Linked DNA regions of Blastococcus saxobsidens DD2. The protein of the gene in region 1 interacts with the protein of each later gene in a pairwise test. Links are inferred from orthologs where the notes say so. Each region holds a gene or a part of one and is shown on either strand. Other genes may lie near its edges. The genes, in order: rplA and thrS.

Region 1 (14,815 bases):
GAAGATGACCTCCCGGTCGCCGGCCAGGCCGGTGACGAACTGCTGCAGGCTCACCACCAGGTCCGACAGCTGCTGGTCCCGGGCCGCCAGCGTGCCCATGACGGTGGTGAGGTTGTCGATCACGCTGCCGATCACCTGGTCCCGGTCGGCGAGGCTGCTGGTCAGCGAGCCGACGTGCGCGAGCAGGCTCTCGACGGTCCCGCCCTCGCCCTGGAACACCTGGATGATCTCGAAGGACACCCGGTTCACGTCCGCCGGGGAGAGCGCCTGCAGGAGTGGCTGGAAACCGCCGAACAGCACCGTGAGGTCGAGGGCGTTCGTCGTCCGGGCCAGCGGGATGACCGCCCCCTCGTCGAGGGTCTCCCCACCCGAGCCCTCTCCTTCGGTGAGCACGATGTACCGCTGCCCCACCAGGTTCCGGTAGCGGATGGTCGCCTCGACCGCCTTCGGGAGCGGGACGCCGGCGCTGACCTCCAGTTCCACCTCGGCCACCGGACGGTCCGTGCCCTCCCCCAGGCCGATGCCGGCCACCTGGCCGACGCGCACGCCGGCGATGCGGACCTCGTCGCCCTCGACCAGCCCGGCGACGTCGGTGAACTGCGCCGTGTAGGTCAGCTGCTCGCCGTAGCCGGCGTTGGTGATGGTGGTGATGAGCACGTACGCCGCCATCATGGTGACCACCCCGAACGCCACCAGCTTCACCAGCGGCCCGCCGAGGCCGCGGAACTGGCCCTTCATCGCAGCATCACGCTCTTCCCGCGCAGGATCGGAGCCAGGGTGGCGGCGCCGAGATCGGACACGTCCTCGGGGTCGGCGCCTGTCTGGTAGGCGAGGATGCTGCGCACGAAGTCGAGCTCGGCGGTCGAGCCGGCGAGCACGTCGGGCAGCGACTGCCCCGCCTGGGTGCGCGGCACGTTGTCGGGGTTGCCGCCGTCGACGGCTCCACCGCGGTAGCACGCGGGCTCGGGTCGCTCCGCGCTCTCGGGCGACCGGACGCCGTCGTCGGGCGGGTAGGGGCAGTAGTACTCCCCCGCCTGGGCCTGGGCGATCTCGGTGTCGATGTCGTCGAGCCCCCGGCAGTCGGGCGGCGCGGCATCGGCGTAGACCGGCTGGTCGCCGGGCAGGTAGGGGTTCCGCGGCGGGAACGTGAACTGGATGTTCAGGTTGAGTGCCGGGTCGCCGTCCATCCCGAAGGTCTCGCCGATGCGGGGCACCGAACGGCTCAGGCCCTCGAGGAGGCACGGGTAGATCGGCGAGTACTCCGCGAACAGCCCCAGCACCGGACGGGACGTCTCCGCGAGGGAGATCAGGTTGCGCTCGTTCCGCTCCAGGAAGTCCGCCGTGAGGTCGGCCGAGCCGGCTCCGACCGTGAAGGTCCGGCGCAGCTGCTCGGCCTGGCCCACCACCGTCGTGTTGGTCACGGCCAGGTTGTCGAGCACGGCGAGCAGGTCGTCGGCGGCACCCTCGTAGGTCTCGGCGAAGTCGGCCAGGCCCGAGATGTCCGCCTGCAGCTCGGGGAGCACGGTGTTGATCTCCCCGAAGTAGTCCCCGGTCGCGGCCAGGTTGGCCCCGAGGGCATCCCCGCGGCCGCGCAGGGCGTCGGCCACGGCGCCGAGGGTGAAGGAGAGGTCGTCGGGGTGGACGGCCTGCAGCAGCGGCAGGGTGTCGTCGATGACCCGCTGCAGCTCGATGGCGTTGCTGGTGCGGTCCTGGCCGATGACGTCGCCGTCGGCCAGCCGCTCCCCGCCGGCGTCCTGGGGCAGCTCGAGCGAGACGTAGCGCTCGCCGAACAGCGTCTTCGGCAGCAGCCGCGCGGTCACGTCGGCCGGGATCTGGTCGAGGTGCTCCGGCTCGATGGCCAGCTCGATGGTGGCGCCCTCGGCGCTGGCCGCCACCTCCCGGACCTCCCCGACGAGAACGCCGCGGACCTTGACGTCCGAGGCCTCCTGCAGCTGGTTGCCGGCGGTGTCGGTCTCCAGCGTGACGCGGGCGACCTCCGTGAAGGCCTTGTTGTAGACCGCCACCGACAACCCCAGCAGGAGCGCCAGGACGACGAGGAAGGCCAGGCCCTGGAGCCGGATCCGGATCGTCGTGCTCATCGTTCGCTCACCCCGCGATCCGGACGGTCGTGGTCGATCCCCAGATGGCCAGGGACAGGAACAGGTCGATGATGTTGATGGCGACGATCGAGAACCGCACCGCGCGGCCGACGGCCAGTCCGACACCCGCCGGCCCACCGCTCGCGCGGTAGCCGTAGTAGCAGTGGGTCAGGATGATCACGACCGCGAACACCAGCACCTTGAGGAACGACCAGAGGACGTCCTCCGGTGGCAGGAACAGGTTGAAGTAGTGGTCGTAGGTGCCCGTGGACTGCCCGAAGGCCTGCGTCGCGATGGTGCGCGTCGCGAAGTAGCTGGTCAGCAGCCCCAGGACGTACAGCGGGATGACGGCGACGAAGCCGGCGATGATGCGGGTGGTCACGAGGAAGGGCAGCGACGGCACCCCCATGACCTCGAGTGCGTCGATCTCCTCGTTGATCCGCATGGCGCCGATCTGCGCGGTGAACCCGCAGCCGACCGTCGCCGACAGCGCCAGGCCGGCCACCAGCGGGGCGATCTCCCGGGTGTTGAAGTACGCCGAGAGGAAGCCGGTGAACGCCGACGTCCCGAGCTGGTCCAGCGCCGCGTAGCCCTGCAGCCCGACCTCGGTGCCGGTGAAGAAGGAGAGGAACGCGATGACGCCGACCGTGCCGCCGATGACGGCCAGCGCGCCGGTCCCGAAGGTCACCTCGGCGAGCAGGCGGAACGTCTCCCGCTTGTAGCGCCGCAGGGTGCGCGGCACCCAGCCCAGTGCCCGGCCGTAGAAGCCGAGCTGGTCACCGAGGTCGTCGAGGGTGTCGAGCGGGCGGCGGTAGACGGTCGTGGCGAGCCGCCGCGCACCGACCCGGACGCGGTCGACCGGAGAGAGCAGCGCCATCACTGCCCCTTCGGCGGGACGAGCTGGAAGTAGATCGCGGTGATCACGAAGTTCACCGCGAACAGCAGCAGGAACGTGATGACGACGGACTGGTTCACCGCGTCACCCACGCCCTTGGGCCCACCGCCGGCACGCAACCCCTTGTAGGAGGCCACGATGGCGGCGATCAACCCGAAGATCAGTGCCTTGATCTCGCCGGACCAGAAGTCCTCGACCTGGGCGAGCGCGCTGAACGAGGCGAGATAGGCCCCGGGCGTGCCGCCCTGGAGGATGACGTTGAAGAAGTAGCCGCCGGCGACGCCGACCACGCTGACCAGGCCGTTGAGCAGCACGGCCACCAGCATCGAGGCGAGCACCCGCGGGACGACCAGCCGCTGGATCGGGCTGATGCCGAGGACCTCCATCGCGTCGATCTCGTCGCGGATCTTGCGCGCGCCCAGGTCGGCGCAGATGGCCGATCCCCCGGCGCCGGCGATCAGCAGCGCGGTCACGATGGGACTGGCCTCGCGGAGCACCGCGAGGACGGAGGCGGACCCGGTGAAGGACTGGGCACCGAGCTGCCGGGTCAGCGAGCCGAGCTGGAGGGCGATGACCGCGCCGAAGGGGATCGCGACCAGCGCCGTCGGCAGGATGGTGACGCTGGCGACGAACCAGGTCTGCTGGATGAACTCCCGGATCTGGAAGGGCCGCCTGGGCAGCGCCTTGAGCACGTCCAGCGCGAAGGCGAACAGGTTGCCGCTGGCCGCCAGCGGCCGGGTCGGCGAGAACTTCCCGTCGAGCAGACCCGGGGCCTTCGGCCGTTCGGTGGCGGTCACACCTCGCCCCCGGACCGGGGCAGGACGGCCGTGGCGGTCGAGCCGGCGGGCATCGCGTCGGGCTCGGGGGCCCAGTGCCGGCCCGCGGAGCCCCGCGTGGGGGTGTAGACGCCGGCGTCCACCTGGGCCAGCAGGTCCTGGGGCAGCGAGGCACGGATCGCCTCGGCGGTCTGCGGGTCGAACTCGTGCAGCATGCGCGCCACCCGCTCCTGCCGCCGGCGGGCCGCCTTGCGCTCGGGCAGGCCCGGGGTGGGCTCCAGCTGCGGCGGGACGGCGTCGCCCCCGGAGGCGCCCTTGGGTCCCACCCCGTTGTGCTGGTCGCCGCCGCGGGCCTCGAGTGCGGCCATCTCGGCCTCGACCTGGGCGACGTCCTTCTCCTCGCTCATCCCGATGGGGCCCTCGCGACGGCCGTTGAGGAACTGCCGCACGACGGGCTCCTGCGAGGTGAGCAGCTGCTCGCGCGGGCCGAACATGACCAGGTTCCGGCGGAAGAGCAGTCCGAGGTTGTCCGGCACCGTCCGCGCCGTCCCGATGTCGTGCGTGACGATGAGGAAGGTGGCGTCGATCTGGGCGTTGAGGTCGACGATCAGCTGGTTGAGGTAGGCCACGCGGACCGGGTCGAGGCCGGAGTCCGGCTCGTCGAACAGGATGATCTCCGGGTCGAGGACCAGGGCACGGGCCAGGCCGGCGCGCTTGCGCATCCCGCCGGAGATCTCGCCCGGGAGCTTCCCCTCGGCGCCCTGCAGACCGACCATGTCCATCTTCTCGAGGACGATGCTGCGGATCGCCGACTCGCTCTTCCGGGTGTGCTCGCGCAACGGGAAGGCGATGTTGTCGAACAGGTTCATCGAGCCGAAGAGGGCGCCGTCCTGGAACAGCACCCCGAAGAGCTTCCGGACCTCGTAGAGCTTGAGCTCGCTCGTGCGGACGATGTCGGTCTCGTCGATGACGATGGAGCCGCGCTCGGGCTTGAGCAGCCCGACGAGCGACTTGAGGAACACCGACTTGCCGGTGCCGGAGGGGCCGAGCAGGACGGAGATCTCCCCGGGCGGCAGGGTGAGCGTGACATCGCTCCAGATGTTCTGGCTGCCGAACGACTTGGTCAGCCCCGAGACCTCGACTGCGACGCCCACGTGTCCTTCGCCTCCCGCTCCCGGCCGAGCTGCCAGTTCCCCGCCCCGCCGCACGACGGGCCCCGGCAACGCAGCAGCCTGACCTGCTCCACATCCGGAGGGTCACGCCACGCGCCACTACCAGTCAGTAACGATCACCTGCGGCGGAGGTTACGTGTGTCACGTCGGTTACGTGAGCCGGATCTCGTCCTCGGGTCAGAAACCACCCGGACATGCGACAGGGGCCGCCCTCCGGGAGGAGGACGGCCCCTGTGCGGGATGGTGCATTCCCGGCTCGGGCCGGGAGGAGGTCACGGACCGTGACCTACCCGGCGATCGAAGCCGCCGGGTGAGGGGTCACGTGCCGGTGACGTACCCGGCGATCGAGACCGCCGGGCGAGGGGTCACTTGACCGTGACGGTGGCGCCGGCGCCCTCGAGGGCGGCCTTGGCCTTCTCGGCAGCGTCCTTGGCGACCTTCTCGAGGACGGGCTTCGGCGCGTTGTCGACCAGGTCCTTGGCCTCCTTGAGGCCGAGCGAGGTCAGACCGCGCACCTCCTTGATGACCTGGATCTTCTTGTCGCCGGCCGCCTCGAGGATGACGTCGAACTCGTCCTGCTCGGCAACGGCCTCGTCGCCACCGCCGCCGCCACCGGCGGCCGGGGCGGCCGCGACGGCCACAGGAGCAGCAGCGGTGACGTCGAACGTCTCCTCGAACTGCTTCACGAAGTCGGACAGCTCGAGGAGGGTCATCTCCTTGAACGCGTCGAGCAGCTCGGCGCTGGAAAGCTTCGCCATGGTGATCTCCTTCTGGGTCAGTCGTCGCTGGCCGCGTCGGCGGCCGGCGAGTCGGTGGCCTGAGCGGCCGTGTCGGGGGTGGTGTCAGCAGCAGCTTCATCGGAGGCCGGGGCGGCCGCGGCGGGAGCCTCGGCAGCCGGTGCGTCGGCGGCCTTCTTCTCCTGCAGTGCGGCGGCCAGGCGGGCGACCTGCGACAGCGGGGCCTGGAAGAGCCCGGCGGCCTTGGTCAGGTTGCCCTTCATGGCGCCGGCCAGCTTGGCCAGGAGCACCTCACGGCTCTCGACGTCGGCGAGGCGGGTGACCTCGGCGGCGTCGACCGTGCGGCCCTCCACCACGCCGCCCTTGACGACGAGCAGCGGGTTGGCGCGCGCGAAGTCACGGATGGCCTTGGCGGCGTTCACCGGGTCACCCTCGATGAAGGCGATCGCCGTGGGGCCGGTGAGCAGCGGGGCGAGATCGGAGAAACCGATCGAGTCCGCCGCCCGCTTCGTCAGGGTGTTCTTGACGACGGCGTAGCTGCTGCCCTCACCGAGGGAACGGCGCAGCTGGGTCAGCTGCGCCACGGTCAGCCCGCGGTACTCGGTGAGCACCGCCGCACTCGAGTTCTGGAACCGCTCGGTGATCTCGTCGATCACCGCGGCCTTCGCCTGCGTGGGCATGGGCCTCCTCTCGTCTGTCGGGCGACCACCGGCCGTTGCACGACTGCGGGCGATCAACGGCCCGGGAGACGAGAACGCCCCGGCGCAGGGCGCACGGGGCGAGGGACGGGCGCACGCGCCCGTCGATCGAACCGTCCTCCTGCGCGGGTCGCCCGGATCTCCGGGACCTTCGATCGCACGCGGACGTGCGACGACCAACGGTCTTGGGGGGAACAGCGGCAACGATACGCCATACGCCGACGGCCCCGCCGCGCGGGTGCGCAGCGGGGCCGTCCTGGCTCACCTGGCGGGGTCCTGGCTCACTGTCGGCGGTGAGCCAGGACCCGGAACGACCAGGTCACCTGATCATCAGGCGGTCGGCTCGTCCGCCGTCAGGTTGCGGGTGCGGTTCGGGTCGACCGGGATGCCGGGGCCCATGGTGGTGGAGATGGTGACCTTCTTGAGGTAGCGGCCCTTGGCCGACGACGGCTTGGCGCGGAGCACCTCGTCGAGGGCCGCGGCGTAGTTCTCGACCAGCTTGGCCTCGTCGAACGACGCCTTGCCGATGACCAGGTGCAGGTTCGCCTGCTTGTCGACGCGGAAGTTGATCTTTCCGCCCTTGATGTCGTTGACGGCCTTGGTGACGTCGGGGGTCACGGTGCCGGTCTTCGGGTTCGGCATCAGGCCACGGGGGCCGAGGATGCGCGCGATCCGGCCGACCTTGGCCATCTGGTCCGGCGTCGCGATCGCGGCGTCGAAATCCAGGAAGCCGCCCTGGATGCGCTCGATCAGGTCGTCGGTGCCGACGACGTCGGCACCGGCGGCCTCGGCCTCGGCGGCCTTGTCACCGGTCGCGAAGACGATGACGCGGGCGGTCTTGCCGGTGCCGTGGGGCAGGTTGACCGTGCCGCGGACCATCTGGTCGGCCTTGCGCGGGTCGACGCCCAAGCGCATGGCCACCTCGACGGTGGCGTCGTAGGCGGTCGTCGACGTCTCCTTGGCCAGCGAGGCGGCCTGGAGCGGGCTGTACAGGTTGTCGCGGTCGACCTTCTCGGCCGCGGCGCGGAACTTCTTGCCGTGCTTCGCCATGATCTGTCCTCTCCGGATGCGGGTGCCCCGGTCGTGTGGTGCGCGGGCCGGCGACGGCCCTCCCACTCGTGACGTGCTGGAACGGCCCCTCTGCAGGGCCCCGCCGTGAGCGTGCCAACGGTGGGGGCAGAGGGGTTCTCCTACTTGACGGTGATGCCCATCGACCGGGCGGTGCCGGCGATGATCTTCTCGGCCTGCTCGAGCGAGTTGGCGTTGAGGTCGACCATCTTGGTCTGGGCGATCTCGCGGACCTGATCCCGGGTGACCGCGGCGACCTTGGTCTTGTGCGGCTCGCCCGAACCCTTCTCGACACCGGCGGCCTTGAGCAGCATGCGCGCAGCCGGCGGGGTCTTGGTGACGAAGGTGAACGACCGGTCCTCGAAGACCGAGATCTCGACCGGGACGACGTCGCCGCGCTGCGACTCGGTCGCCGCATTGTAGGCCTTGCAGAACTCCATGATGTTGACGCCGTGCTGGCCGAGCGCCGGACCCACGGGCGGCGCGGGGGTGGCCGCGCCGGCCTTGATCTGGAGCTTGATGACCGCGGTCAACCGCTTCCTGGGGGGCATGACTTCCTTCTATCCGTGGTGGATCAGCTGGTGCTCGGAACGCCGTCGAGCGCTCAGATCTTGCTGACCTGGTTGAACGACAGCTCGACGGGCGTCTCGCGGCCGAAGATGGAGACCAGCACCTGCAGCTTCTGCTGCTCGGCGTTGATCTCGTTGATGGTGGCGGGCAACGTCGCGAACGGGCCGTCCATGACGGTGACCGACTCGCCGACCTCGAAGTCGACGACGGGGGCCGGCGTGGCTGCCGCACCGCCACCGGTCGCGGCGGCGGCCTCGGTGGCCCGGGGCGCCTGCGGCGTGGTCGCCGGCACGAGGATCTTGACGACCTCGTCGAGGGTCAGGGGCGACGGCTTGGAGGTGGCGCCCACGAAGCCGGTGACGCCGGGGGTGTTGCGGACCGCGCCCCACGACTCGTCGTTGAGCTCCATGCGGACCAGCAGGTAGCCCGGCAGCACCTTGCGGTTGACCTGCGAGCGCTTGCCGTTCTTGATCTCGGTGACCTCCTCGGTGGGCACCTCGATCTGGTAGATGTAGTCCTCGACGTCCAGCGACTGGATGCGCGCCTCGAGGTTGGTCTTCACCTTGTTCTCGTAGCCCGCGTAGGAGTGCACGACGTACCAGTCGCCCGGGGCGATCCGCAGCGCCTTCTTCATCGCCTCGGCCGGGTCCTCGTCCTCCTCCTCCACCGTCAGGTCGGAGTCGGGGGCCGCAGCCGCCAGCGGATCGGTCACGAGGGTGTCAGGGTTCCCGCTCTCGATCTCGGGGGCGACGTCGGCGGCCTCGCCGTCCTCGACCAGGGGGCCGGCGGCGAGGTCGGCGGTGTCGCGGGACCCCTCGGCGGCGCCGGTCTCACCGGCACCGGTCTCGACGTCGGCGGTGCCGCGCGCCTCGAAGCGGGCGTCGTCCAGATCGATGCCTTCGACCGCGGTGTCGGTCTCGAAGGGCTCGCGGGGGTCGGTCACAGAGGTCTCTTCCTTGTCAGGGGGCGTTCAGGCGCGGACGAACGGGTCAGCCGAAGACGGCGATCACGCCTTGTGCGAAGAGCAGGTCCAGGCCGGCCACGAGCGCGACGATGAAAGCCACGAACACGATGACCACGGTGGTGTAGGTGATCAGCTCGCGGCGACCCGGCCAGATCACCTTGCGCAGTTCGGCGACGACCTCGCGCAGGAACCGCATGAGCGACCGCCGGGGCCGCATCTCCTCGGCCCGCGCCCGCTGCGCCGCGGCCCGCGACCGCGTTCCGCTGCCGTCGCGGGCGGGGCCGGCCGCCTGGCGGGCGGCGCGGCGGGTGCCGGCCACCGGCTCGTCGTCCTCGTCGTCGTCGGCGCCGGCGGTGATCCGTCCCCGGCGGCGGCCGTGCTGGTCGCCCGCACGGCCCGCGACGACCTTGTCCTCGTCGGACTCGGCCTCGCCGGCCACGTCGTCCTCCGCGGCCTCGAGCGCGGCGGCATCGTCGACGCCCGGCGTCTCAGCGTCGAGCTGCTCGTCGGTGAGGTCGGCGTCGGAGGCGCGGACGTCGTCCTCGCGGTCCGGCTTCTCGTCGCTCACTGGGCCTCGCTCGCCTCGTCGTGGTGGCCTCTCCCGCGAGGGCCGTCGGTCGTTGGTGCCGTGTCCTGCTGGCAGGGGTGACAGGACTTGAACCTGCAGCCTGCGGTTTTGGAGACCGCTGCTCTGCCAATTGAGCTACACCCCTCTGCCCTGGCGGGGCCCCGGAACGGCCGACCGCCACGGCAACGCCGGATTCCGCGAGCAGGATCCGGGGCACGCCGGTGGCGGGGTCAACTGCCCCGGTGCAGCCAGTGTACGGGACCGGCGGGGCGGGCAGCGAACGTCCCGCCGACCGGCTCCTCCAGGGTGGCTACGTGCCGGGCGCACCCCCGCCGGCGATGGGTCTTTGACACGATGGGCCCATGACCGCCGCCTCCGCCCCGGAGTCCGCCCACCCGACCGAGCCGTCACCCACCGAGCGGCGGATCTCCCGCCGCGTCGGCGCGATCGCCGAGTCCGCGACGCTCGCGGTCGACGCGAAGGCGAAGGCGCTCAAGGCGGCCGGCAAGCCGGTGATCGGGTTCGGGGCCGGCGAGCCGGACTTCCCGACGCCCGACTACATCGTGGAGGCGGCGATCGCCGCTGCCCGCACGCCGGCGATGCACCGGTACACCCCCGCGGGTGGCCTGCCGGCCCTCAAGGAGGCCATCGTCGCCAAGACGGCGCGGGACTCCGGCCTGCAGGTGACGGCCGGGCAGGTACTGGTGACCAACGGGGGCAAGCAGGCCGTCTACGAGGCGCTGGCCACCATGCTCGACCCGGGCGACGAGGTGCTCCTGCCCGCGCCCTACTGGACGACCTACCCCGAGGCGATCCAGCTGGCCGGCGGTGTCCCCGTTCCCGTCGTGGCGGACGAGCAGAGCGGCTACCTGGTCTCGGCCGCCCAGCTGGAGGCGGCACGCACGCCGCGCACCAAGGTGCTGCTCTTCTGCTCGCCGTCGAACCCGACGGGGGCGGTGTACCCGGCCGAGCAGGTCGAGGAGATCGGCCGCTGGGCCGTGGAGCACGGGCTGTGGGTGCTCACCGACGAGATCTACGAGCACCTCACCTACGGCGGGGTCACCGCCCCGTCGATGCCGGTGCTCGTGCCCGAGCTGGCCGAGCGCTGCGTGGTGGTGAACGGGGTCGCCAAGACCTACGCGATGACCGGCTGGCGGGTGGGCTGGATGATCGGCCCGGCCGACGTGGTGAAGGCCGCGACCAACCTGCAGTCGCACGCGACGTCGAACGTCGCGAACGTCTCGCAGGCAGCCGCGGTGGCCGCGCTGGCCGGCGACCTCTCGGCTGCGGCCACCATGCGGGAGGCCTTCGACCGGCGCCGGCAGACCATCGTGTCGATGCTCCGCGAGATCCCCGGCGTGGCCTGCCCCGAGCCGCAGGGCGCCTTCTACGTCTACCCGTCGGTGAAGGGCCTGCTCGGCCGGCCCATCGGCGGCCGCACCGCGGAGACCAGCGCGGAGCTGGCCGAGCTGATCCTGGAGCAGGCCGAGGTCGCCGTCGTCCCCGGTGAGGCGTTCGGCACCCCCGGGTACGTCCGGATGTCCTACGCGCTGGGGGACGACGACCTCGTCGAGGGTGTCAGCCGCATGCAGCGGCTGCTGGGCCAGGCGGGCTGAAGAAGGACCCCGTCCTCCGCACGCCTCGCACGCTCGGCGCGAACCTCGGGACGGGACCGTCACCCAGGGAGGTCGTCCTCGTCCAGCGCTCCGGCCCGGACGAGGACGTCGACCGCCGCGGGCAGCTCCGCCAGCGCCGTTCCGACGTCCTCCGGGGTCGCGATGCGCCACGCCGCCGCGTCGACGTAGCAGCGCAGTGCCTCGTCGAAGGCATCGGCCCCGGCGGCCTCCCGCGCAGCGAGCAGGGTGGCCCCGCCCTTGCCGTAGACCCGGGCGACGTACTGCTGCTGGGTGGGGAACCGGTCCATCGCCGCCCCCACGTCGCCGTGCAGGCCGGTGGCGAACCCCAGGCGCCGCGCGGACGACGGGTTCACCACGGCTTCGGCGTAGGTGGCGAACGCCTCGTCCAGCCAGGGGTCGCGGAACTGCGAGTTGCCGACCATCCCGTAGAACCACATGTGCGCCACCTCGTGCACGAGGACCTCGCGCGACGGGGTGGCCTGGAGGATCAGGCTGGGGTACTCGATCCCGCCGCCGTGGTCGGGCAGCAGGGCGACGGTGAGCGTGTCGTAGGGGAACGGGCCGAGGAACCCCTCCAGCTGGGTGATGGCGTCCGTCGTGTGCTCGAGCAGCGCCGCGGGCTCGAGCTCGGCACCCGGCAGCGTGCCGACGCGCACGTGGACACCGCCGGGCGTCGCCCATTCGGCGCTGCCGAACTCCCCCACCGCGACGGCGACGTCCCGGGCCACCGGTTCCGACGACCGCCACGTCCGACGACCGTCCCGGGGTTTCGACGGCGGCTCCTGGGCGCCCGTCATCAGCACGGTGAGCGCCGCGGGCGCCGACACCTGGACGGTCGTGTCGGCGGCGGGGCTCGTGGTGGTCTCCCCGGACAGCCCCACGAACGGGTCCCGCGCCCAGCCGACCCCCGGTTCCCAGGCCAGCAGGGGCGCCCCGCTGGCCCACCAGCTCACGCCGGTGTCGGTGCCGAACCGCTCGAACGATCCCGCCCCGAGGGTCAGCGTGAAGTCCAGCTCCACCTCGGTGGACTGCCCCGCGGCCAACTCGTCCTCGAGGTCCACGACGTACAACCCACCGGGCTCGGTCGCCCCCGCCAGCTCGTAGCGGCTCCCGGCCACGTCGGCGCCCCGCACGTCGTCCACGACGAGGCGGTGACCGGCCGCGGCGGACCCGGGCTGGTTGGGCACCAGCCGGAACACCAGCTCGTCGGTCGGGCGGTCCGGAGTGAAGGTCACCGCCTCCGTGCCGGTGACCGTGCTCAGGTCGTCCTCGAGCCGCAGGTCCAGGGCGATGCGCGGCCGGTCCGGGTCGGGCTCCGCCCGCTCGGCCGGACACGCCGGCTCCGGGTCCGGCCGCCCGGTCGACGGGGCCGCCGCCCGATCGGCGGCGAGGCCGTCGGCGAAGGAGGTGCACCCGGGCAGCAGCACCAGCAGGACGGCGGCCGCGGAGAGCCCGCGCGCCCGTGCGGTCACTGCAGGCGGACGATCGCGCGCGCCAGGGAGAGCACCTTCTCCCCCTCGGTCGTGACGGTCAGGTCCACGCGGGCCCGCCCGTCGTCGAGCAGTGCCCCGACCTTGCCGCGCACCGTCACCTCGGCGCCCTGGTCGTCGTCGGGGACGACGACCGGGCGGCCGAATCGGACGTGGTACTCGAGCAGGGCGGTCGGGTCGCCGGTCCAGGTGGTGACCGCCCGGGCGGCGACGCCCATGGTGAGCATGCCGTGGGCGATGACGCCCGGCAGGCCGACGGAGGTCGCCACCCGGTCGCTCCAGTGGATCGGGTTGAAGTCACCGGAGGCGCCCGCGTACCGGACGAGGTCCGCGCGGGTGAGCCGGGTGACGAACGCGGGCAGTTCGGTGCCGACGGCGACGTCGGACGGACGCTCGGTCACGGGACATCCCCTCCGCCGCGGGCGACGAGCATCGAGACGGCCGTGCACACGGCCTCGCCGTCCTCGGTGGCCAGCTCCACCCGGGCGGTCAGCAGGTCGTTGCCGGCCACGCTCCGCGCGGCGTCGATGGTCGTGGTGGCGACCAGCCGGTCGCCGGCCCGGATCGGGCGGTGGTGGGTGAACTTCTGCTCGCCGTGCACCACCCGGCTGTAGTCGAGCCCCACCTCGGGATCGCCGAGCACCACGAAGGCCGCCTCCAGGCTGACCACGATGGCGAACGTGGGCGGCGCCACCACGTCGGGGTGGCCCGCGGCGTGGGCGGCCGCCGGGTCGCGGTGCACCGGGTCGTCCGCGCCGACCGCGGCGGCGAACTCGGCGATCTTCGCGCGGCCGACCTCGTAGACGGCAGAGGGCGGGTAGCTGCGCCCGACCAGTTCCCGGTCCAGCGTCATGCTCCCGCCCTCGCTCAGCAGCCGTCGACCGTCAGCGGGTCTCGCGGTGCAGCGTGTGCTTGCGCTCGCGCGGGCAGTACTTCTTCAGCTCGAGCCGGTCGGGGTCGTTCCGCCGGTTCTTGCGGGTGATGTAGTTCCGGTTCTTGCACTCCTGGCAGGCCAGGGTGATCTTCGGACGGACGTCGGTGGCTGCCACAGGAGCGCTCCTAGCCTTGTCGGACAGGCCCCGGAACCGGGACCTGGTGCCGCGCCGGCAGGTGCCGACACGATGACGGACCCGGAACTGCCGGGTCCGTCGGGAGTAGCGGTGACCGGACTTGAACCGGTGACACAGCGATTATGAGCCGCTTGCTCTACCAGGCTGAGCTACACCGCCGGGACGACCGTGCGGCCCGGTCTCGCGACAGGACCGGCCGGTCAGCTTACTGCCAGAGCCCCTTTACGGAATCGAACCGTAGACCTTCTCCTTACCATGGAGACGCTCTGCCGACTGAGCTAAAGGGGCGTGCTCGGAAGCAGAGAAAACTCTACCAAGCCGCTCGTGGCGACCGGCGGACCCCTCCGGACCGTGCGCGACGACTGTAACAGCCGCCTCGGTCGGCCCCGTCCAGCGGCTCACCCCGAGCCTGCGAAGGGCGAGGAGGACGCCGGTCCTTCGTCAGGTCCGGACGAACAGCCGGCGGTGGATGGCCCCGGGTGCGGCTGATCGGACGCCCGTACGCGCCAGCAGCCACTTGTCCAGCCGGTCCTCGGGCAGCGGCCGGCTGATCAGGAAGCCCTGCAGCTTGTCGCAACCCATGGCCGTCAGCTGGTTGCGCGTCATCTCGTCCTCGACACCCTCGGCGACCACGCACAGCCCGAGGTTGTGCGCCAGCTCGATGATCGAGCGGGCGATGAAGGACTCCCCCTGACTGGTCGCCATGGTGAGCACGAAGGACTTGTCGATCTTCACTTCGTCGATCGGCAGCTGCCGCAGCTGGGACAGCGACGAGTAGCCGGTGCCGAAGTCGTCCATCGACAACCGCAGGCCGAGGTCGTGGAGGTGCTCCAGGACCGAGCTCTCGCGCACCTGGTCGTCGACGACGCTGCTCTCGGTGAGCTCCAGCACGAGCAGCTCGCCCGGGACGCGGTGGCGCTCCAGGGCCGAGCGCACGCGGTCGACGAGGTCGGGATCGGCCAGCGAGCGGGCCGAGACGTTCACCGCGACCGAGAGCGCGATCCCCTGGTCCAGCCAGCGGCGGCAGCGGGCCAGCGCGAGGTCCAGGACGTGGTCGGTGAGGGCCCCGAT
Region 2 (14,987 bases), 2.0 Mb from region 1 along the record:
CAGTGACCTCTTCCGTGTCAGGGAAGCGCGCTACCGCTGCGCCAATCGCCCGTTCCGGCCTCGCGACCGGACCCTCCTCCGCGCTCGTGCTCCGCGGAGGAGACGAGGTGGAGACGGGATTTGAACCCGTGTAGACGGCTTTGCAGGCCGTTGCCTCGCCTCTCGGCCACTCCACCGCACGCGGGCGCCAGTCTCTCGACCGACGCCCGAGGTTCCGAGCGGACGACGGGATTCGAACCCGCGACCCTCACCTTGGCAAGGTGATGCTCTACCACTGAGCCACGTCCGCGTTACGGAAAGAACTCTAGCGGACGTCCGGAGGGGGGTCGAAGGGGGGTCCCCCGATCGCCGCCCACGGCCTGCCGCCTGAGCTCTCCGCAGGTCAGCGCCCGGGCGCGTCCGGTCCGCCGTTGGACAGCAGGGCGTCCAGCTCCTGGTCCAGGTGCAGCAGCCCGGTCTCGGACCCGGTGGGCACCAGGGCCTCGGTGTGCCGCAGGAAGGCGGCGACCGTTCCCCGGGAGAGTTCGAAGAGCGCCTCGCCCGAGGGCGCGCGCAGGTGCAGGAACAGTACGTCCGCGGTCGCGTGCGCCGGCCAGACGCGCACGTCGCCGTCGCCGGCGGGGTGCTCGAGGCCGGCCTGCAGCAGCTCGCGGCTCACCAGCCATGCGATGCCCTCGTCGCCGTCTGCCGGGTCCTGCTCGCCCGGGTCGCCGAAGGCGATGCGCACGGCGAACGGATCGGCCGGGTCGTAGCACAGCAGTGCCGGTACCTCGGTCCAGGACTGGGGGCCGATCAGCTGAAGAGTGATGGGGGAGATGTGGCCGGGCATCCATCGGCTCGTCATGTCAGGTCAACGACCGGCGGCGGGAGAAGTCACGAGTTCGGGCATGTGGTGTCACACCCGCATCATGCGCCACAGCGGCCCCATCGAACCGGATGGCTGGTTCCGGACGAAGGCCCCGTGTGACCATGGGAGCCGTGAGTCGACCGGTTCTCCGGCCGGAGGACGGCGTCGGTGACGTCGAGATCCTCCGGCGCATCCGCGCCGGTGACCGCGGTGCCGTCGACGAGCTGTACGAGCGCTTCCGGCGGCCCGCCTTCGCGCTGGCCCGCCGAATCCTGGCCGACGACGGCCTGGCCGAGGACGTCCTGCAGGACGTCTTCCTCGGCGTCTGGCGCGATCCCGGGGCCTACGACGGCGCGCGGGGGAGCTTCGCGTCCTGGCTGCTCGCCGTGGTGCACCACAAGGCGGTCGACGCGGTGCGCCGCGAGGAGTCGCAGCGACGGCGCCAGGCCCGCGCCGAGGACCAGGCGGTCCTCGATGCTCCGGTCGCCACCCGGGACGTGGAGGACGACGCGTGGTCCCGGGTCGTCGCCGAGCAGGTGCGATCGGCGCTGAGTGTCCTGCCCGGACCGCAGAAGGAGGCCCTGACGCTCGCGTACTACGGCGGCTACACCCAGCGCGAGGTGGCCGCGCTGACCGGTGCGCCGCTCGGCACGGTCAAGACGCGGATGCTGGCGGGGATGCGCCGGCTGAAGTCCGAGCTCGGCGGGCTGTCCGGCCCGGCGGGTGGGGGAGCGCTGAGCGACGACGCGCCATGGGACGGGACACGATGACCGCGGAACACGCGTTCGACGCACTGGCGGTCGGCTGGGCGCTGCACGCGCTGGAGCCGGACGACGAGGCGGACTTCGCGCGCCACCTGCCCGGGTGCGGGCGATGCCTGCGCACCGTCGCCGAGACCTCCGAGGTGATGGCCGCCATGGCGCGGGACCTGCCGGCAGCGGAACCCTCGCCGGAGCTGCGTGCCCGCCTCCGCGCCGCCGTGGACGAGACCGAGCAGGTGTCGCCGGTGGCCGCTGCAGCTCCCGCCGGACCGCGACGGAGCGCGACGGAGCAGGCAGGACCACGGCCGGTGCCACGCCGTGCTCCCTGGCGGCCCGGTGTGCGGCCCCGCGCGCTGGTGGCAGCCGCGACCGCCGCGGTCGTGGGGCTGGGGGTGTGGGTGGCGGTCCTCGTCGAGGCGCGCGACGACCTGCGTTCGACCGTGGCGGCCCAGGAGGACGTCGTGGCGGAGCTGACCCGGCCGGGGCGGGCGACCATCACGCCACTCACGTCCGGGGATCGCCAGGTGGCCACGGTGGTGTCCCGCGACGACGCGCTGCAGGTGGTCACCGACGGGCTCGAGCCGAACGACACGGCGTCGACGACGTACGTGGTGTGGGGGCTCGGCGAGGGTGATCCGGTGGCTCTCGGCACGTTCGACGTCATGCGGTCACAGATCGAGGTTCGGGCCGTAGGCTCCAGAAGGACCGGCGTCGACGCCTTCCCCGGCTACGGGATCAGCATCGAGCCCGGTCGGCAGGCTCCGTCGTCCCCGACGGAGGTCGTGGCGATGGGGGAGGTGGCCAGCTGAGCGGCTCGGAGACCGCGACGCCGTCGGTCGCACATGCCCAGCCGGAGACCGCCGACGAGCGGCGCGCCCGCTATGACTCCGACGAGGTCCACAGCCTCCGCGAGCGGGTGGCCGCGGCGCGTTGGCGGCGGCGCCTGGCCACCCGCCGGAGCCTGAACCACGGCTACCGCGTCGGCGTCGGGATCGTCGGTGCCCTGATCGTCGCGGCGGGTCTCGCCACCATCCCGCTGCCGGGCCCCGGGTGGCTGACGGTGATCGCGGGCCTGTTCGTGCTGGCCACCGAGTTCACCTGGGCCGAGCGGCTGCTCGAGTTCACCAAGCACCACGTCAAGCGCTGGACCGACTGGCTCGCCGGGCGGCCGGTGTGGCTGCGCCTGCTGATCACCGTCGCGACGGCGGCGTTCGTCTACGGCGTCCTGGTGGCCACCCTGCACATGACGGGGGTGCCCGACTGGGTGCCGGGGTGGGTTCCGCTCTGGCGGTGACGGTCTGGCACAATCGACGACGTACCGGGCGATTGGCTCAGTGGTAGAGCGCTTCGTTCACACCGAAGAGGTCACTGGTTCGAACCCAGTATCGCCCACCGGTACGAAGGCCCGGTCCACGTCCGCGGACCGGGCCTTCGGCGTTCCAGGGGTCCGGCGTCAGCGGCCGTAGTCGACGAGTCGGACCATGCCGTCCTCCATGTGGTGGTGGTTGTGGCAGTGGAAGAGCCACCGACCCGGATTGGTCGCCAGGAAGTCGATGCTGACCTCCCCACCGCGCGAGGGCACCGCGACGGTGTCCTTGACCGGGCCGCGTCCGCTGGGCGTGCGCACCTGGAAGTGATGACCGTGCAGGTGCATCGGATGCCACTTGGCGCCGGTGTTCCGCAGGTTCAACCGCACCCATTCGCCGTCGGCGACCGGGAGCGGATCGGCGTCGGGGTAGCTCTGGCCGTTGATCTCGGTGCCCTCCAGCGTCAGGTCGAAGACCCGGTCCGGGCTCCCGGTCGGGACCGGCAGGGGCTCGGTCGCCAGGAGCTCGTCGTACCCGGCCAGCCGGCCGTCGAGCTCGGCGGGCCTGCTCTCGGCCGGCGGCGTGGCGGACGCCGGGCTCCCGGTGTAGCGGAGCACCGCCCGCCCCTGACCCGGCCGGCCCTCGGGCTGCACGCCGATCTGCCACGTCCCGCCGCGCTGCCGGAGGTCGACCAGGACGTCGTAGCGCTCACCCATGCCGAGGCGCAGGGCGTCCACGGTCACCGGCTCCACCGGCATGCCGTCGGTGTGCGTGATGGTGAGGGGATGGCCGGCGATGGCGAACCGGAAGCCGGTGTCCGCGGCGACGTTCATCACCCGGAGGCGCAGCCGGTCACCCGGCCGCCCCTCCACCACCGCCGGATCCTCCGGCGGCCGGCCGTTGACCAGGAGGAAGGGGTACCGGCGGCCGCCGAAGGAGACCACCTCCCGGGCATCGGGCACCGCCGGCGTGCCCGGTTCCCCACCGGCGTGGCCGCGGTGCTCGTCGACGCCGTCGGCCCAGTCGTCGAGCATCAGGGTGTGCTCGCGGTCGTAGGCCAGCGGCTCGTCCCGGGGTTCCACGACCAGCGGCCCGTAGAGCCCGCGATCGAGTTGCATGCCGACGTGCGCGTGGTACATGAACGAGCCCGGCACCGGCGTCCGGAACTCGTACAGGAACTCGCCGCCCGGTGCGATCGGCCGTTGCGTGACGCCCGGGACGCCGTCCATCGCGTTGGGCGGGGCCAGCCCGTGCCAGTGCACCGTCGTGTCGTCGGGCAGCCCGTTCTGCACGCGCACCCGCAGCAGCTCCCCGGCCCGGAGCCGGATCTCCGGGCCGGGGACCGTGCCGTACCCCCAGGTGCGGGCCCCGGTGCCCGCCAGGTCCAGGGTCATGGGGCCGGGCCGCAGGGGGAGTGCCGGCGGGCCGGATGCCGCGGGGGCGCCGCATCCGGTGATCGCGGCCAGCCCGGCCACCGCCGACCCGGCCAGGAAGCTCCGGCGGGTCAGCGGCAGCTGCGGGCGGGTCACTCGACCTCGAACTCCGCCAGCATCCCCAGGGCCACGTGCGGCGGGCCGCTGCCCTCGGTGTCGTGCGTCGTGCCCTGGGGGACGAAGCAGGCGGCGGCGTAGCGCCCGGGTTCCATCTTCAGGAACACGGTGTCGGACCCGCCGGGGTGGGCGAAGGCGGCGCCGGTGAACTGGATCATCGACTCCGATTCCTCCGGCGGCAGGGCGGCGATCTCCTCCACCGGCATGGACACGTCGTCGTTGATCCGGACGATGCCGATCTCGTGCAGCTCCTGGCCCTCGTTGTGGAACGTCACCGACACCGTTCCGGCCGGCACCGTGTCGGGGATGCCCTCGTACTCGTAGTCCACCCCGGTGGCCTCGATGCGCTCGTAGTCGCACTCGGCGAGCATGTACTCGTCGATGGCATCGTCGGCCGCCATGTACTCGTCGCTGTCGAGCGCCGACATGTCACCGGCCAGCGCCTCCCGCACCGCGGCGACCGCGGTGCGGACGTCCTCCTCGACCTCCGACGGGGCGGTTCCCTCCGCGTGCGCCAGCAACGGCTCCACCTCGGCGCCGAACTCCTCCAGCGCCGCCTGCGCCTGCTCCGGCGGCATGGTCTCGTCGATCGGTGGTGCGCCGGCGAACGAGGCCTCTACGTCCACCGATGCCGCGCAGAACTCCGCCGGATCAGCGACGGCGGCCTCGGACGTCGCCGTCGCCTCGGACGTCGCCGTGGCCTGGGCGTCGCCCGCGGTCTCGACCGGGCCGTCGTCGGACCCGCAGGCGCTCACCGCGGCGGCGAGCACCAGCGCCGCACCCCCCGCCGACCAGCGGCGGAGCCTCCTCGTCGTGCCCATCGGTCATCCCAGCCTCTCTGGTCGGTGGACGGCGGCCGGCGCGGTTGCCGATCGCGTCGGACGGTGCAGAGTTGCGAGGTCGGGCGTTCTGTGGTGGGGGTCGGAGCGCGGCGCGCGGGAACGGCTGGGCCGGTGCCGCGATCCCTCACGATCCGTCTCCCCGGGAGTCCGCTGGGTGCGCACGAGCGCGCGGCGGGCCTCCGGGAGCACCATGGAGGGGTGAGCGCGCAGCCCGACCGAGCGGCCCGGCTGCAGCTCGTCCTCGACCGGGACGGGCCCAGCTGCGTGTGGTGCGGGCGGGCCTTCACCCCGCAGGTGCGGCCGACCACCGAGCACGTCGTGCCGCGGGTCAAGGGCGGGCCGTCGTGGCTGGAGAACGAGGTCGCTGCCTGCGGTCGCTGCAACGGGGAGCGCGGGCACCGGACGCCGGTGGAGTGGCTGGAGGAGTGCCGTCGGCGGGGCTGGCCCGCGGACGGACACCGCCTCGAGCGGGTGCTCACCGCGCTGGGCGAGGCGATCGCCCGCACCGGTGGCCAGCGCCGGGCCCGGCCCTACCTGGACGCGCAGCTGCGCCGGCTGCGCCGCCTCGGAGCCGCCGCCTAGGGTCGGGGCCGTGACGACGACCGGCCGGGTGGCGAGGATCTGGATCTACCCCGTGAAGTCCCTCGGGGGCACCGCCCGCGACCGCGTGCACCTGGCGCCGGCGGGGCCGGAGGGGGACCGGGCGTACACCGTCGTCGACGCCGCCAGTGGGGAGGTGGTGCGCGGCAGGCACGCTCCCGGCCTGGCCGAGGTGACGCCCAGCGGGGATCCGGACGCCGACGGGCACACGGTGGCCGAGGTGCTCGGCCGGCCGGTCCGCGTCGAGCCCGCATCCGGGGGATCGGGCGCCGACGTCGCCGCGGTGCACCTGGTGTCCCGGCAGGCGATCGACCGGGCCGCGGTCGGCGACGTCCCCGAGGGCTGCTCGGCCGACGATCCGCGCGCCAACGTCCTGCTCGAGCTGCCCGGCGACAACGAGCGGAGCTGGGTGGGCCGCACGGTGCGGATCGGGTCGGCGGAACTGCACGTCACCCGCACCCCGAAGCACTGCCTCGGCGTGTACGCCGAGGTCCGGCAGCCCGGCGACATCGCCGTGGGCGATCCGGTGAGCCTGCTCGGCGACTAGCCTCCGGGCGTGCCGAAGATCCGCCGCACGGACGTCGTGCTGGTGCTGCTGCCCTTGATGGCCTCCTGCTCGACGCAGGCCGACGGTGAGCAGGTGCCCCCGGCTGCAGCCGCTTCGGCGGCGCCGGGCACCTCCGCCGCTGCCACGTCCACCAGCCCACCGCGACCGCCATCGCCACCGCCACCGCCACCGCCGGAGACGGTCACCCTGGTGGCCACCGGGGACGTCCTGATCCATCAGGACGGCGCGCTCACCGCCGGCGCGGCCGTGGAGGGCGGTGGCTACGATTTCGAGGACGTCTTCGCGCCGGTCGCCCCGCTGATCCAGGCGGCCGACCTGGCCATCTGTCACCTGGAGGCCCCGGTCGCCCCGCCGGGTGGTCCGTTCCGGGGCTACCCGCGATTCGTCGCCCAGCCGCAGATCGTGGAGGCGCTGGCCGGGGCCGGGTACGACGTGTGCTCCACGGCGTCCAACCATTCGCTCGACGACGGTTTCGACGGCTTGACCCGGACCCTCGACGTCCTCGAGGCGGCCGGTGTGGCGCACACCGGCACCCACCGCAGCGAGCAGGACAGTCTCGAGCCCACGATCGTCGATGCCGGTGGGGTCCATGTCGGGCACGTGGCGGGGACGTTCAGCCTGAACGGGATCCCGCTGCCGGACGGGCGGCCGTGGGCGGTCGACGTGGTCGAGGTGCCGGACGTCGAGCCGATGCTCGCCGCGGCCGCCCGGGCCCGCGCCGCCGGGGCGGAGATCGTGGTGGCGAGCCTGCACTGCTGCGCGGAGTACGACCACGACCCCACCCGGGCGCAGGAGCAGGCCGCACGGACGCTGCTGGCCTCACCGGACGTCGACCTCGTCCTGGGGCACCACGCGCACGTCGTGCAGCCCTTCGAGGAGTTCGACGGCGAGTGGATCGCGTACGGGCTGGGCAACCACCTGGCCGAGCAAGCGACCCTGGGCTACGCCACCGAGGAATCGGTGATGGCGCGGTTCACGTTCACCCGCGAGTCCGATGGCGGGTTCACGGTTTCCGTGGCCGAGGCTGTTCCGCTGCTCATCGACCGTCGTGCTGACGGGCTGCGGATCGTGCCCGCCGACCCGGTGACCTTCGATCTCGTCGCTGGGGTGCTCGACCGGCGAGGGGCGACCGCGGATGGGCTTGCCGTCGTTCCCGAGTGAGGTCGGGCCGCGCACTAGGCTCGGTGTCCTCGCCCACCCGCCGATCCTCTGGAGCGTCTCCGTGTCGACCCCGCCCTCGCCAACCGCCGTCGGCCCGATCCGGGTGCCGGCCGGGACGACGGCGCAGCAGGCGCTCAAGGACGCCGGCGTGCCGCTGAAGGGCCCCGATGGCGCGGTGGTCGTCCGTGACCTGGCGACCGGCGACCTCAAGGACCTCGCCTGGGCGCCGGACGCCGACGCCGAGGTCGACCCGGTGCCGGCCGCCAGCGCCGACGGCCGCGCGGTCATCCGGCACTCCACCGCCCACGTGCTCGCCCAGGCGGTGCAGGACCTCTTCCCGGGCACCCGGCTGGGCATCGGCCCGCCGGTCGAGAACGGTTTCTACTACGATTTCGACCCCGAGCGCCCGTTCACCCCCGAGGACCTCACGGCCCTCGAGAAGCGGATGCAGGAGATCGTCAGAGCCGGCCAGCACTTCTCCCGCCGCGAGATCAGCGACGCCGACGCCCAGGGCGAGCTCGCGCACGAGCCCTACAAGCTCGAGCTCATCGGTCTCAAGGGCGGTGCGGGGGAGGCAGCCGAGGGCGCCGACGTGGAGGTCGGCGGTGCGCAGCTGACCATGTACGACAACCTCGACGCCCGCGCCGGCGACCGGGTGTGGACCGACCTGTGCCGCGGGCCCCACCTGCCGCGCACCAGCAGCATCCCGGCGTTCTCGCTCACCCGCAGCGCCGCCGCGTACTGGCGGGGCAGCGAGAAGAACCCGCAGCTGCAGCGCGTCTACGGCACCGCCTGGGAGAGCAAGGACGCGCACAAGGCCTACCTCGAGCACCTGGCCGAGGCCGAGCGCCGCGACCACCGCCGGCTCGGCGTCGAGCTGGATCTCTTCAGCTTCCCCGACGAGATCGGCTCCGGCCTGCCCGTATTCCACCCCAAGGGCGGGGTGATCAAGCGGGAGATGGAGGACTACGTCCGGCGCCGGCACCTCGAGGAGGGCTTCGACTACGTCGGCACCCCGCACATCAGCAAGAGCGGGCTGTTCGAGACCTCCGGGCACCTCCCGTACTACGAGGAGACCATGTTCCCGGGCATGGACCTGGACAACGCGAAGTACTACCTCAAGGCCATGAACTGCCCGATGCACAACCTGATCTTCCGGTCGCGGGGGCGGTCCTACCGCGAGCTCCCGCTGCGGTTCTTCGAGTTCGGGTCGGTCTACCGGTACGAGCAGTCCGGCGTGGTGCACGGCCTGACCCGGGTGCGCGGCTTCGCCCAGGACGACTCGCACAGCTACGTCACCCCCGAGCAGGCGCCGGGGGAGATCCGGCACCTGCTGCACTTCGTGCTCGGGCTGCTGCGCGACTTCGGCCTCGACGACTACTACCTGGAGCTGTCCACCCGCGACGACTCCGACAAGTTCATCGGCTCCGACGCGGAGTGGACGGTCGCCACCGCCGTCCTCGAGGAGGCGGCGAAGGAGACCGGCCTGGAACTGGTGCCGGATCCGGGCGGCGCGGCGTACTACGGCCCGAAGATCTCCGTCCAGGCCCGGGACGCCATCGGCCGCACCTGGCAGATGTCCACGATCCAGTACGACTTCAACCAGCCGGCCCGCTTCGGCCTGGAGTACACCGCGGCCGACGGCGGGCGCGCGCAGCCGGTGATGATCCACTCGGCGAAGTTCGGGTCGATCGAGCGGTTCTTCGGCGTCCTCACCGAGCACTACGCCGGCGCCTTCCCGGCCTGGCTGGCCCCCGTGCAGGTGGTGGGCATCCCGGTCACCGACGAGCAGGTGCCCTACCTGCGCGACATCGGCCTGCGGCTGCGCGAGCGCGGGCTGCGCTTCGACCTCGACGACTCCGATGACCGGATGCAGAAGAAGATCCGGACGGCGAGCAAGCAGAAGGTGCCGTTCGTGCTCATCGCCGGGGCCACCGACGCCGAGGCGGGCGCGGTCTCTTTCCGCTACCGCGACGGCGGCCAGCGCAACGGCATCCCGGTCGACCAGGCGGTCGCGGAGATCGCGGCCTGGGTCGCCGCGCGCAGCAACGCCGACCCGACCGCCGAGAACGCCACGGTCCGCCGATGAGCGCCCCGGGAAGGGGAGGCGACGGCACCGAGCCGTACCGGGTGGCCGTGTCCTCCGACGACGGCGGCCCGACCGCGGTGTTCGAGCACCTGTGGACCCCGTACCGGATGGCCTACATCCGCGGCGAGGGCAAGCCCACCGGCGCCCACGACTGCCCGTTCTGCGTCATCCCCACCCTCGGTGACGAGGACGGGCTGGTGGTGGCCCGCGGGACGACGGTCTTCGCCGTCCTCAACCTGTACCCGTACAACGCCGGCCACCTGATGCTGGTCCCGTACCGGCACGTGCCCGACTACACCGACCTCACCATCGAGGAGGTCGCCGAGCTCGGGGCCTTCACTCAGACGGCGATGCGCACCATCCGCACGGTCGCCGGCGCGCACGGGTTCAACATCGGCATGAACCAGGGCTCGGTGGCCGGCGCGGGCATCGCCGACCACCTGCACCAGCACGCCGTCCCGCGGTGGGGCGGGGACACCAACTTCATGCCGGTCGTGGGCCTGACCCGCGTGCTGCCGCAGGTGCTGCGCGAGACCCGCGACCTGCTCGCGGCCGCCTGGTCCGACCACGCCGGGTCCTCCGCCCACCCCACCACCCCGACGGAGATCTGAGTGCTCGGCGTCAACGCCCGCCCGGTGGTGGCCAAGGTGGTGAACCCGCTGGCCGTCCGCCTGGCCCGCGCCGGGGTCACGCCGGACATGGTCACGGTCACGGGCACCGTCGGCGCCGTCGCCGCGTCCGTGGGCCTGATCGCCACCGGTCACCTGTTCTGGGGCGCGTTCGCCGTCACGGTCTTCGTGCTGCTGGACATGCTCGACGGCGCGCTGGCCCGGCTGCGCGGTGGCGGATCGGTGTTCGGTGCGGTCCTGGACTCCACCGGTGACCGGGCCGCGGACGCCGCCATCTTCGGCGCGCTCGTCTGGTGGTACTCCGGTGCCGGCGACAACCGCCTGCTGGTGCTGCTGGCACTGCTGTGCCTGGTGCTCGGCGTGCTCACCTCCTACATCAAGGCCCGCGCCGAGGGCATGGGGCTGTCCTGCGACGTCGGGGTGGTGGAGCGCACCGAGCGGCTGATCCTGGTCCTCGTCGGCACCGGTTTCACGGGCCTCGGCATCCCGTATGCCGTGGACGTGGCGCTGTGGGTGCTGCTCGTCGGGAGTGCTGTCACCGTGGGGCAGCGCGTGCTGGCGGTGAAGCGCGCCGCTGCGGGCCGGGGGATCGGGTCGTGAGCGGCTCCCGCCAGGACCTGCAGGCGCGGCTGCCCGACGCCGGTTACGCGGCCGGCTGGCGGGCGGTGCGGATGCTGCCCGAACCGGTCGCGCGCCGCCTGTTCGAGCGGGCCGGTGACTGGGCCACCCATCGCGAGGGCACCGGGGTCCGGCAGCTGCGGGCCAACCTGCGGATCGTCACCGGCGGGCGGCTGGGCGAACCCGAGCTGGACGACCTCACCCGCCGCGCGATGCGCTCCTACGCGCGCTACTGGCAGGAGGCCTTCCGGCTACCCACGCTCGGGATCGAGCGGATCCGGCGGGACACGGAGGTTCCCGGTGCGGAGCTCATCCGACGGGCACGCAGTGCGGGCCGCGGCGTGGTGCTGGCCCTGCCGCACAGCGGCAACTGGGATTCCGCCGGTGCCTGGCTCACCGATTGGCTCGGCGGCCCGTTCCTCACCGTGGCCGAGCGGCTGCAGCCCGAATCGCTCTACCGGCGCTTCCTGGAGTACCGCGAATCCCTCGGCATGCGGGTCGTCCCGCTGACCGGCGGGCCGCGGCCGAGCTCGGAGGTGGTCCGTCAGTGGCTCGCCGACGGCGGGGTGGCGTGCCTGCTGGTCGACCGGAACCTCGGTGGCGGTGGCGTGCCCGTCACCTTCTTCGGCCGTCCCGCACTGATGCCGAGCGGGGCCGCCCTGCTGGCGGCTCGTACCGGTGCCGCCCTGCTGCCCGCGGTCGGCCGGTTCGACGGCGCCGGTTGGCGGGTGCAGGTCCACCCGGAGGTGCCCGTGGCCGACAGGTCCCGCACCGGGGCGACCGTCGCCATGCAGGGCGTCGCCGACGCGTTCACCGCCGGCATCGCCGAGCGGCCCGAGGACTGGCACATGCTGGGCCGCATCTGGCCCGACGTGCCGCCCGACCCGCCGCGGCGGGGCCGGGGAGTGACCGCCTGATGCGCATCGGCCTGGTCTGCCCGTACCGGTGGGACGTCCCCGGCGGCGTCCAGTACCACGTCCGCGACCTCGCCGAGACGCTGCGATCCATGGGTCACCACGTCGAGATCCTCACGCCGGCCGAGCGGGAGGAGTCGCTCACCGACCCCTGCATCACCTTCGCCGGCCGCACCGTCCCGGTGCCCTACAACGGCTCGATGGCCGGACTCCAGTTCGGCCCGGTGTCAGCCGCCCGGGTGCGGCGCTGGCTGCGTGACGGGCGGTTCGACGTCGTCCACGTGCACGAGCCGGCCACGCCGTCGGTGTCGCTGCTGGTCTGCATGATCGCCACCGGGCCGATCGTGGCGACCTTCCATGCGGCGACGACCCGGTCGAAGTGGCTCGCCGCTGTCGGCCCCATGGCGCGGCCGTGGCTGGAGAAGATCAGCGGCCGGATCGCCGTCTCGGACTTCGCCCGGCGGGTGCAGGTCGAGCACCTCGGCGGCGACGCGGTCATCCTGCCCAACGGGGTGCACGTGCCGTTCTTCGCCGATGGGCCGGGCCTGCCCGGTCATGGCGGCGCCGGCCACCCGCCGACGATCGGCTTCCTCGGCAGGTACGACGAGCCGCGCAAGGGGCTGCCCGTCCTGCTCCGCGCCCTGCGCTCCGTGGTCGAGGAGCACCCGGACGTGCGGTTGCTCGTCGCCGGCCGGGGCGACGCCGGCGAGCTGTGGCGGCTGGTGGGGGAGGAGCTGCGTCCCTCCGTCACGCTGCTCGGTGAGATCTCCGAGGCGGACAAGGCCGCGCTCCTCCGCTCGGTCGACGTCTACTGCGCGCCCAATCTGCTCGGCGAGTCGTTCGGCGTGATCCTCATCGAGGCGATGGCCGCGGGGGCGCCGATCGTCGCCAGCGACCTGGACGCGTTCGGGCGGGTGCTGGACGACGGCGCGGCCGGTGTGCTCGTGCCCCGTGGGGACGCCGCCGCCCTCGGCCGGGCCCTGTGCGACCTGCTCGCCGACCCGGAGCGCCGCGAGGCGCTCGCCGCCCGGGGGGCGGAGGTGGCCGCGCGCTACGACTGGCAGGTCCTCACCCGGCGCATCCTCGCCGTCTACGAGACCGTGCTGCCCCCGGGGGGCGGAGTGGTGACGGCGGCCCCCGAGGACGACTTCCCGGCGGTGCCGCCGACGGGCACCGCGGCGCGACCTCCCCGCATCCGGCGGGTCCGCCGCTAGCCTCGACCCCCGTGACGTCCCTGGACTGGTTGCTGCTCGCTGCAGGGATGCTCGTCGTGCTCGCCGTCTGGGCCGGCTGGACCCTCACCCGGCTGCGGCGGCTCCGGGTGAGGGTCGACCGCGCATGGGCGACGCTGGACGCCCAGCTCCAGCGGCGCGCCGGCCTGGCCGAGGAGCTGGCGCGGCACCATCCGGCCGCGCTCGGCGATGCGGCGGCGGGGGCGCTGGCCGCCGCGGTCGCGCAGGCGCGCGCGGCCGGTCCCGGCGACCGCGAACTGGCGGAGAACGCGCTCGGCCGCATCCTGCGCGAGCTGCCGCCCGAGCTGCCGGGAGTGCCGACGGCGCTGCGCACCGACCTCGCCGGAACCCAGACGCGGGTGGCGCTGGCCCGCCGGTTCTACAACGACGCCGTCCGCGACACCCGGCAGCTGCGCGGACGTCGGTTCCCGCGTTGGACGGGCCTGCACCGGTCCCGGCCGCTGCCGCGCTACTTCGACATCGACGACCGGGTGGCCGCTGTGACCAAGGACGCCGACCCGGCGGGCCGCCGGGCGGGCTGACCCCCGTAACGTCGTGCGTCACTCGACTCGTCTACGCGAAGGCGGACACCCGTGGCAGCGAACTCCGACCAGGCGAAGCCCGCCACCGGCACCGACCGCGTGAAGCGCGGCATGGCCGAGCAGCTCAAGGGCGGCGTCATCATGGACGTCGTCACCCCCGAGCAGGCGAGGATCGCGGAGGACGCCGGCGCGGTCGCCGTCATGGCGCTGGAGCGGGTGCCCGCGGACATCCGGGCGCAGGGCGGCATCGCGCGCATGAGCGACCCCGACATGGTCCAGGGGATCATCGACGCGGTCTCCATCCCCGTGATGGCCAAGGCCCGCATCGGCCACTTCGTCGAGGCTCAGGTGCTGCAGTCGCTCGGCGTCGACTACATCGACGAGTCCGAGGTGCTCAGCCCCGCCGACGAGGCCCACCACATCGACAAGCACGCGTTCACGGTGCCGTTCGTCTGCGGCGCCACCGACCTCGGCGAGGCCCTGCGGCGCATCGCCGAAGGGGCGGCGATGATCCGCTCCAAGGGGGAGGCGGGCACCGGCAACGTCGTGGAGGCCACCCGGCACATGCGGGCGCTGCGCGCCGGCATCAAGCGGCTGGGCACCCTGGACGAGACCGAGCTCTTCGTCGCGGCCAAGGAGCTGCGCGCCCCCCACGACCTGGTGGTCGAGGTGGCCCGGCTCGGTGCGCTGCCGGTCGTGCTCTTCACCGCCGGCGGCATCGCCACCCCGGCGGACGCGGCGATGATGATGCAGCTCGGCGCCCAGGGCGTGTTCGTGGGCTCCGGCATCTTCAAGTCCGGCGACCCGGCCCAGCGCGCGGCGGCCATCGTGCAGGCGACGACCTTCTTCGACGACCCCGACGTGATCGCCAAGGTGTCCCGCGGCCTGGGCGAGGCCATGGTCGGCATCAACGTCTCGACGCTGCCCGAGAGCGAGCGGTACGCCACCCGCGGGTGGTGACCGGGCGGGTGGGGGACGGCACGGTCGGCGTCCCTGTCGTCGGGGTGCTCGCCCTCCAGGGCGACGTCCGCGAGCATGTGTCCGCGCTGCGCGCCGAAGGCGCCGACGCCCGTCCCGTCCGGCGTCCGGAGGAACTGGCCGACGTCGACGGGATCGTGCTGCCCGGTGGTGAGTCGACCACCATGGCCAAGCTCGCCGCCCGCTCCGGGCTCCTCGAGCCGCTGCGCGAGGCGCTGCGGGCGGGCCTGCCGGCCTACGGCACGTGCGCCGGCATGATCCTGCTGGCCGACCGCCTGGTCGACGCCCCGCCCGGGCAGCCGACGGTGGGAGGCCTGGACATCACGGTGCGCCGCAACGCCTTCGGCCG

What was found.
Region 2: the proteins of rplA (region 1) and thrS interact in binary tests that used the Escherichia coli proteins (3 or more experiments, as listed by UniProt). The link is inferred for Blastococcus saxobsidens DD2 from one-to-one orthologs.

What each region holds. Positions count from the first base shown.
Region 1 is NC_016943.1:4,174,105-4,188,919, forward strand. What follows is about bases 5,568-8,359. They hold rplA (50S ribosomal protein L1), read right to left. Parts: upstream 7,428-8,359; coding sequence 6,708-7,427; downstream 5,568-6,707. Other genes in these bases: rplL (50S ribosomal protein L7/L12), read right to left, coding at 5,568-5,700; rplK (50S ribosomal protein L11), read right to left, coding at 7,568-7,996; nusG (transcription termination/antitermination protein NusG), read right to left, coding at 8,050-8,359. Outside these bases: BLASA_RS19760 (MCE family protein), read right to left, coding at 1-738; BLASA_RS19765 (MCE family protein), read right to left, coding at 735-2,099; BLASA_RS19770 (MlaE family ABC transporter permease), read right to left, coding at 2,107-2,976; BLASA_RS19775 (MlaE family ABC transporter permease), read right to left, coding at 2,976-3,758; BLASA_RS19780 (ABC transporter ATP-binding protein), read right to left, coding at 3,788-4,924; more of rplL, read right to left, coding at 5,308-5,567; more of nusG, read right to left, coding at 8,360-8,958; preprotein translocase subunit SecE, read right to left, coding at 9,005-9,547; BLASA_RS19820 (pyridoxal phosphate-dependent aminotransferase), read left to right, coding at 9,910-11,163; BLASA_RS19825 (M1 family aminopeptidase), read right to left, coding at 11,223-12,656; BLASA_RS19830 (MaoC family dehydratase), read right to left, coding at 12,653-13,075; BLASA_RS19835 (FAS1-like dehydratase domain-containing protein), read right to left, coding at 13,072-13,527; rpmG (50S ribosomal protein L33), read right to left, coding at 13,559-13,723; BLASA_RS19855 (putative bifunctional diguanylate cyclase/phosphodiesterase), read right to left, coding at 14,186-14,815. UniProt on the Escherichia coli protein: One of the primary rRNA binding proteins, it binds very close to the 3'-end of the 23S rRNA. Forms part of the L1 stalk. It is often not seen in high-resolution crystal structures, but can be seen in cryo_EM and 3D reconstruction models.
Region 2 is NC_016943.1:2,210,886-2,225,872, forward strand. The notes cover bases 7,248-10,211. They hold thrS (threonine--tRNA ligase), read left to right. Parts: upstream 7,248-7,697; coding sequence 7,698-9,725; downstream 9,726-10,211. Other genes in these bases: BLASA_RS10460 (CapA family protein), read left to right, coding at 7,248-7,636; BLASA_RS10470 (HIT family protein), read left to right, coding at 9,722-10,211. Outside these bases: BLASA_RS10415 (SsgA family sporulation/cell division regulator), read right to left, coding at 383-844; BLASA_RS10420 (sigma-70 family RNA polymerase sigma factor), read left to right, coding at 970-1,617; BLASA_RS10425 (anti-sigma factor), read left to right, coding at 1,599-2,417; BLASA_RS10430 (TIGR02611 family protein), read left to right, coding at 2,525-2,902; BLASA_RS10440 (multicopper oxidase family protein), read right to left, coding at 3,062-4,444; BLASA_RS10445 (hypothetical protein), read right to left, coding at 4,441-5,286; BLASA_RS10450 (HNH endonuclease), read left to right, coding at 5,506-5,889; BLASA_RS10455 (MOSC N-terminal beta barrel domain-containing protein), read left to right, coding at 5,900-6,454; more of BLASA_RS10460, read left to right, coding at 6,464-7,247; more of BLASA_RS10470, read left to right, coding at 10,212-10,336; pgsA (phosphatidylinositol phosphate synthase), read left to right, coding at 10,337-10,954; BLASA_RS10480 (phosphatidylinositol mannoside acyltransferase), read left to right, coding at 10,951-11,889; BLASA_RS10485 (glycosyltransferase family 4 protein), read left to right, coding at 11,889-13,100; BLASA_RS10490 (hypothetical protein), read left to right, coding at 13,112-13,660; pyridoxal 5'-phosphate synthase lyase subunit PdxS, read left to right, coding at 13,712-14,620; pyridoxal 5'-phosphate synthase glutaminase subunit PdxT, read left to right, coding at 14,617-14,987. UniProt on the Escherichia coli protein: Catalyzes the attachment of threonine to tRNA(Thr) in a two-step reaction: L-threonine is first activated by ATP to form Thr-AMP and then transferred to the acceptor end of tRNA(Thr). The rate-limiting step is amino acid activation in the presence of tRNA.